One region of the Bacillus sp. BC05(2025) genome, then DNA from elsewhere that is predicted to be linked to it. Evidence: a T-box and tRNA genes for the amino acid it is inferred to sense, from the RefSeq annotation. Region 1 holds a T-box; the other holds one or more tRNA genes.
The links. A T-box is a leader RNA that pairs with one kind of tRNA and senses whether it is charged. The one in region 1 lies ahead of argS (arginine--tRNA ligase), so its partner is inferred to be a tRNA-Arg.

Region 2: it encodes a tRNA-Arg, which carries the amino acid that the T-box ahead of argS (arginine--tRNA ligase) is inferred to sense. The anticodon was not compared.

Annotation. Positions count from the first base shown of each region.
Region 1 is NZ_JBWYRA010000004.1:385,403-389,082, forward strand. It holds gene ACZ76X_RS16190 (thiol-disulfide oxidoreductase DCC family protein) at 1-342, shown strand, start outside; gene ACZ76X_RS16195 (BrxA/BrxB family bacilliredoxin) at 426-860, shown strand; gene ACZ76X_RS16200 (class I SAM-dependent methyltransferase) at 910-1,686, shown strand; T-box leader at 1,727-1,940, shown strand; gene argS (arginine--tRNA ligase) at 1,986-3,674, shown strand.
Region 2 is NZ_JBWYRA010000006.1:42,369-46,048, reverse strand. It holds gene ACZ76X_RS19165 (glutaredoxin family protein) at 1-104, opposite strand, end outside; gene rpoN (RNA polymerase factor sigma-54) at 114-1,421, opposite strand; tRNA gene ACZ76X_RS19155 (tRNA-Arg) at 1,681-1,756, opposite strand; gene ACZ76X_RS19150 (DUF1657 domain-containing protein) at 1,962-2,168, shown strand; gene ACZ76X_RS19145 (YhcN/YlaJ family sporulation lipoprotein) at 2,262-2,747, shown strand; gene spoVAC (stage V sporulation protein AC) at 2,778-3,254, shown strand; gene spoVAD (stage V sporulation protein AD) at 3,255-3,680, shown strand, end outside.

The DNA of each region.
Region 1 (3,680 bases):
GTTGCAGAACGTACGAAAAAATTAGATAAAAAGGGTAAAATGAACTTTGTTTCATTTCGAGATGAAGATGTAGTTGAGAAGTATGAACTTTCTCAAGAACTACAAAGCAAGATGGAACAAAGATTGTATATTTTAAAAAATAATAAGTGGTATGACGGAATTAATAGCATACATGTATTAGCAAAGGCCGTTCCATCTTACTGGTTTGCTGTTCCTTTTATAAAACTATCTATCGTACTCGGATTTGGAAGTAAAGTATACGATTATATCGCTAACAATAGAAAACTTGTCCCAGTTGGACATTGCCGCGGTGGGGTTTGTGAAATCCCTCCAAAAAAATGAAATCATCGTTATCTTTCTTTTGCACCTATTAATAGAGCGTGATATGATGAATTTGGAATGAAAGTTGAAGGAGAGATTACAAGATGTCAAATGCTTATGAAGAATACATGCGCCAAATGGTAATCCCAATGCGTCAAGAATTAGTGCGTTCTGGATTTGAAGAGTTAACTACAGAGGAAGCTGTAACAGAATTTATGGAAAACGCAACAGGTACAACTTTAGTAGTTGTAAACTCAGTTTGTGGATGTGCAGCTGGTTTAGCACGTCCATCAGCAGGTCAAGCGGTTGTTCGTGCTGAAAAACAACCTGATCATCTTGTAACTGTATTCGCAGGTCAAGATAAAGATGCTACTGCAAAAATGCGTGAATACTTCGGAGAAATTCCTCCATCTTCACCATCTATGGCATTATTAAAAGGAAAAGAAGTTGTTCACTTCATTCACCGTCATGAAATTGAAGGTGCAACTATGGACGAAATTATTACGAACTTAGAACAAGCTTTTGAAAAGAATTGCTAAAGAAGGGGGAGAGTAAATCTCCCTCTTTTCTTTATATAGAGGTGAAAGAATGATAGTAACAACAGCAGGAAGAACGAATAAAGAAATGACAGATTATGCAAACAAGGTAGCGGTAGAATTAAATGGTTCATTCGTAAAACGAAACGACATTCCAGTACATAAACTGCATGAGCAGTATGAACAAGATGTACTTGTTGTAGGCAAAAATCGATTAGCTATTTATCCAAAAGGAACGGAAGAGTCGTTTTTCTTTCATCCAAACTCAGCGATGTTTCGTGTGAAAAGATTAATGCGCGGGGAACACGACCCATTTGTACAAGCCATGCAATTAGAGAGCGGAATGACAGTGTTAGATTGTACGCTTGGTATGGCATCAGATAGTATTGTAGCTAGTTACATTGTTGGTAAAAGCGGAAAAGTAACGGGACTTGAGGGCAATGAGTATATGGCTTATATTATGGAAAACGGTTTGAAAACATGGTCTTCATCTGTTTCTGAAATTGATGAGGCAATGAAACGAATCAATGTGAAGCAAACGGAGCATTACGCATTTTTAACACAATGTGAAGACAATAGTTACGATGTTGTGTACCTTGATCCGATGTTTGAAGAAACTGTTATAGAATCAGATGGAATAAAAGGATTAAAACACTTCGCTTTGTATCATGATATTACTGACGAAACAATTGCAGAAGCGAAGCGTGTGGCGAGAAAGCGTGTCGTTCTGAAAGATCATTTCCGCAGTTCTAGATTTGAAAAACATAATTTTCACGTATATAAAAGAAAAAGTGCTAAGTTTCACTTTGGTGTAATTGACCCTTGCTAATTGTTTGAAAAGATGTATAATAAGCAATAATTAATTAAATATACTGTCTGTGATGAAGAGAGTAGTCTTTTTTAGAAGGAAAGCGAGCTGGGGAGGGTGTGAGCCTAGTGCGGAAAAAAAGATGAAGCGCACTTCGGAGATGCTTCTTGAACGAATAGTAGAGTAAGCCGAGGCCCCCTGTCCTCGTTATAAACGGGAAAGTGGTTCGTAATGAACAACAAGGGTGGTACCACGGGTTTAAACTCGTCTCTTTTTAGAGACGAGTTTTTGTGTTTTAAAAAATAAGGAGGTTATATAGTATGGATTATAAAACGCAGTTTGCGGAAAGTTTATCCGATATTTTTACGAATGAATTAACGCAAAATCAAATTTTAGATTTAATTGAGACACCGAAACAAGATGAATTCGGTGATGCAGCATTTCCATGTTTTTCACTTGCGAAGCAATATAAAAAATCACCAGCTATTATTGCAAAAGAAGTTGCGGAGAAATTAAGTGATCCATTTTTTACGAAAGTAGAGGCTGTTGGTCCTTACGTAAATGTATTTTTAAATCGTGAAACTGTAAGTGATGCAGTATTAAAAACGATTTTAGCGGAGAAAGAAAAGTACGGCCAAAATCACTTTGGATGTGAAAAGACTGTAGTTATCGATTATTCCTCTCCGAATATCGCGAAACCTTTTTCAATGGGGCATTTACGTTCTACAATGATTGGAAATTCACTGAAACATATCGCTGAAAAATGTGGTTATGAAGTTGTAGGAATTAATTATATTGGAGACTGGGGCACACAGTTTGGAAAGTTAATTACCGCTTATAAAAAATGGGGAAATGAAGCAGTAGTGAAAGAGGATCCAATACGTGAACTATTTAAGTTATATGTGCAATTCCATGAAGAGGTAAAAGACGATGAAGAATTAGAAGAAGATGGACGCGCTTGGTTTAAGAAGTTAGAAGAAGGTGATGAAGAAGCTGTTGAGCTTTGGAATTGGTTCCGTCACGAATCTTTAAAAGAATTTTCTCGTATTTATGAACTTCTCGGTGTTGAATTTACTAATTTTCATGGGGAAGCTTTTTATAATAATTTGATGGAAGATTTTATTGGGATTTTAGAAGAACATGATTTACTTGAAGAGTCAGAAGGCGCGTTAGTCGTTAATTTAGAAGAAGAGGGAATGCCGCCTTGCTTAATTAGAAAATCCGACGGTGCAACGATTTACGCAACACGTGACTTAACGGCAGCGTTATATCGCCAAAACACATATGCATTTGATAAAGCGCTATATGTAGTTGGCCCAGAACAAAGTTTACATTTTAATCAATTTTTCACTGTATTAAAAAAGCTTGGCTACAATTGGGTTGACGGCATGGAACATGTACCGTTTGGGTTCATTTTAAAAGACGGTAAGAAAATGTCGACACGTAAAGGAAGAGTTATTTTACTCGAAGAAGTACTTGAAGAAGCAATAGACCTTGCAAAACAAAATATTGAAGAGAAAAATCCAAATTTAAAACAGAAAGAAGAAGTAGCAAAGCAAGTCGGTGTTGGCGCAGTTATCTTCCACGATTTAAAAAATGAGCGTATGCACAATATCGAATTTTCATTAGAAAATATGCTGAAATTTGAAGGAGAAACAGGTCCGTATGTACAGTACACACATGCACGTGCTTGCTCTATTTTAAGAAAAGAAAGTGTAGAATTTGAAACGTGTACATTTGCATTAAAAGATGATCATAGCTGGAGCGTCGTAAAATTATTGAATAAATTCCCTCAAATAATTGAAGCAGCCTTCAACAAAAATGAGCCATCAATCATTTCAAAATATGTATTGGATGTAGCACAATCGTTTAATAAATATTACGGTAATGTGCGTATATTGGAAGAGAGCGAAGAGAAAGACAGCAGACTCGCATTAGTGTATGCTGTGACGGTTGTATTAAAAGAGGGATTACGTTTACTTGGGGTGGAGGCACCTGAGGAGATGTAAAATAAA
Region 2 (3,680 bases), on a different contig from region 1:
ATTTCCTCGATTTGAAAAGAATATTCACATTGTACTTCCTGTAAAACTTGTTTCGCCTTCACGCAAAGGCCACAATCTTTTTTTGTATACAGTACAACTTTCATCTTCTTCACCTATCCGATCGTTTTTCGTAATGACGACGCTGGAATATGCATTTGTTCTCTATACTTTGCTACTGTTCTTCGAGAAATAACGATTTCATGCTCTTCTTCTAACAATTTTGAAATCTTTTGATCTGAAAGTGGCTTTTTCTTATTCTCCGCCTCAACAAGCGTTTGAATAAATTGTTTTACACGCTTTGTAGAAACTGCTTCATCCTCAGTGGTTGAAACGGCATTACTAAAGAACGATTTCATCTCAAATAAACCGTGTGGTGTTTGCACATATTTATTTCGCGTTGCACGGCTAATTGTAGATTCATGCACGCCTAACTCTTCTGCTACTTCTTTTAAAGCAAGTGGCTTTAAATACTCCGGACCTTTCCAGAAGAAATCACGTTGTTTTTCCATAATAATGGTCATCACTTGCAGAAGCGTTTGTTTTCTCTGTTTCAAACTACGCATAATCCACTGTACATGCTGATACTTTTCTGATACGTAAGATGCTACTTCGCTTTCACTATTATTAAGAAGCGCACTATATTCAGAATGAATTTCGATTCTCGGCATATTCCTCTCATTCATTTGTAAAACGAGACGATCGCCATCTTTTTTCACCGCCATATCAGGCACAATATAAAGTGGTTTATCAGAAGAAAACGCAAGACCTGGTTTCGGCTGCAGGGACGTAATACAGTTCACCGCCGATTGCAATTCCTCATTACTACACTTCAGCACTTGAACGAGCTTTCGCCAATCTTTCTTCACGAAATAAGCGAAATGGTCTTCTACAACCTCTTCTGCTAATCCGTTCCGCCTTTGTAAGCGCTTCAATTGCAAAGTTAGACATTCCTGAATATTACGCGCTCCTACCCCTGCTGGCTCAAGTGATTGGACAAGCTCTACAGAGCGTTCAACTACATGAAGCGGTGCAGAAAGGAGATTTGCTAACTCCTCGTTCGTTTCTTGTAAATACCCATTCCCATCCATGTTCATAATAATGAAAGAGGCTATTTTTCGCTCTTCTTCATCTATTTTATAATACTGTATTTGATTTAATAAATGTTGCTGAATCGTTGTGGAATCCACACTGTAGATTTCCATCTGATTCTCGACTTGTTTGCTGGTACTTTTACTGTTGTTAGAGCTCTTTTTCTTCTCCCTCTCAAAACCACCTAACTCAATAAGGGGATTCTCTAACGATTGCTCATACAAAAACTCCGATAATTCTTGTACATTATACTGGAGCATTGTAATCGCTTGCCTTAACTCTTGTGTCATTGCCAAACGTAAGCTTTGTTCTTGTAAAAGACTTGCCTTCAAACTAATCTCCCCCTTGTTTCTATTGTACAATAAGTTTGGTAAAAGGAGAATCCTATCGCAGACACCCATTCCAAAATATTATTAATTTATATGTATTAATGAGATTCACAACTTACAACCGAAATTTGAATAATATTGAAAGAAAATAATAAGTCATAAAAATTATTATCAAGTACTAATAGTAAATCTTATTATCAGATATAACAAGAGGGAAATAAAAAAAGTCCTAACCTACAAAACGTAAGTTAGGACTTTTTGACGCGCCCAGAGGGATTCGAACCCCCGGCAGACGTGGTACCGGAAACCACCGCTCTATCCGACTGAGCTATGGGCGCATGATTATAGAAAATACTTCATTTTCTTTTCATAATAATAGCAATAAAATCCATCTAAATCAATAAAAATATCCTCGTAATCCTTTGTGCACCCTAGTTATGAATATATTAACAAAGTACTATCCCCTAAATTTTCCAATCATAAATTCACCTCAACTCACAAATTATAATCTTTGAATTGATATTCCAAAGGGGGCTTCATTCAATGACTGTAATTACAAAACTAAAGCAAACTGTTTCTGGATTAAAAAGTGCACAAGCTAGCTTAGAGGGATTCGCTCTTGATACGGATAACCAACAAGCGAAGCAACTTTTCCAAACAGCTGCGCAGCAAACACAAACGATTATCGATTCTTTAAACCCACGTGTTGAAGAAGTCCAACAAGAAGAACCACAATACTCACAGCAATAACGAATTCGTCATGCTGTGAAATAGAAAAAGGATGATATGCAGTCATCCTTTTTCTATCACATTACATATTGCAATAGAAACGGAATGATAATCATGCGAAAACTCGGCCTCATAACCGCGTTATTTGCCCTGTTATTTAGCTCTTTTACCGGGTGTGATAATAGTCCCTTGGATAAAAAAGTGAAAGAAGAGGCAAAACGAACAGAGAAAGAAAAAGGTCCAAAATTAACAAAGACGAGTACGGAATCCTTTAATCAATCTATATCACAAGGAGCCAAGAAAAGAGCTCTCGCTATGGATGAAATTATAAAAAGCACAGCAGTGAATTCAAATTTAGATCTCTACATAGCAGTTACACCTGAGCATCACGAAAGATTTGGATTAAAGCCTCTCCGTAAGAAGCTTCAAAAGCAGCTAAGTGATGAGTATCCTACTTTCGATGTTCGTGTAAGTACAGATAAAAAAATCTTTATATTACTTGAAAAGCTTGAAAGAAAAATTAAAGAAAAAAAAGTATCTAAAGATGAAATTAATAAGCAATTAAAACTCATTGGGAAAAAAATGGAGTCTAACACTTAACGCTTTTTTAAAAGAAAAGGAAGGATTGCAATGTCTAGTAAAGATAAAAACTTAACTCCTGTACAACAGGAATATAAAAAATTCGAACAAGAACGTGAACCGAAGCGTCCTGTCTTGAAAAATTGTATTAAAGCCTTTTTCGTCGGTGGTTTTATTTGCTTCATTGGACAACTCATTTCTACGTTTTATATCACATATTTTGATTTCACTGAACGCTCGGCGGGAAATCCAACAGTCGCAACTCTTATTTTCATCTCGATGTTACTAACTGGGTTCGGTGTATATGATCGTCTCGGTCAGTTTGCAGGTGCTGGGACAGCTGTACCTGTCACTGGATTTGGTAACTCTGTTATCGCCGCATGTATCGAACACCGGACGGAAGGGTTTGTCCTTGGCGTTGGCGGTAACATGTTCAAATTAGCTGGTTCTGTTATTTTATTTGGTGTATTTTCGGCTTTCGTCATCGCACTTATTAAAACGATTCTCGTTCAATGGGGAGGGCTATAAATGTTACAAGGACACCGAACGTGGGTATTTGAAAACAAACCAGTTATTATTTCGACAGGAGTCGTTGGCGGGCCATTTGAAGCAAAAGGAAAAATTCCAGAAGACTTCGATATCCTTCATGAAGATTTATGGCTCGGACAGGATTCCTATGAAAAAGCACATAAAATTTTATTTGAAGAAGCTTGTAGCCGCGCTACTGAAAAAGCAGAACTTCGTAAAGATGATATTCAATTCGTACTCGCAGGAGATTTAATTAATCAAATTACCCCTACAAGCTTTGCTTGCCGTACACTAGGCACTCCTTATCTCGGGTTATTCGGTGCTTGTTCTACTTCTATGGAAGGTTTAGCACTTGGGGCAAGTATCGTAAATGCAAAAGGTGCTAAATATTTATTAACCGGGGCATCAAGTCATAACACTGCTGTA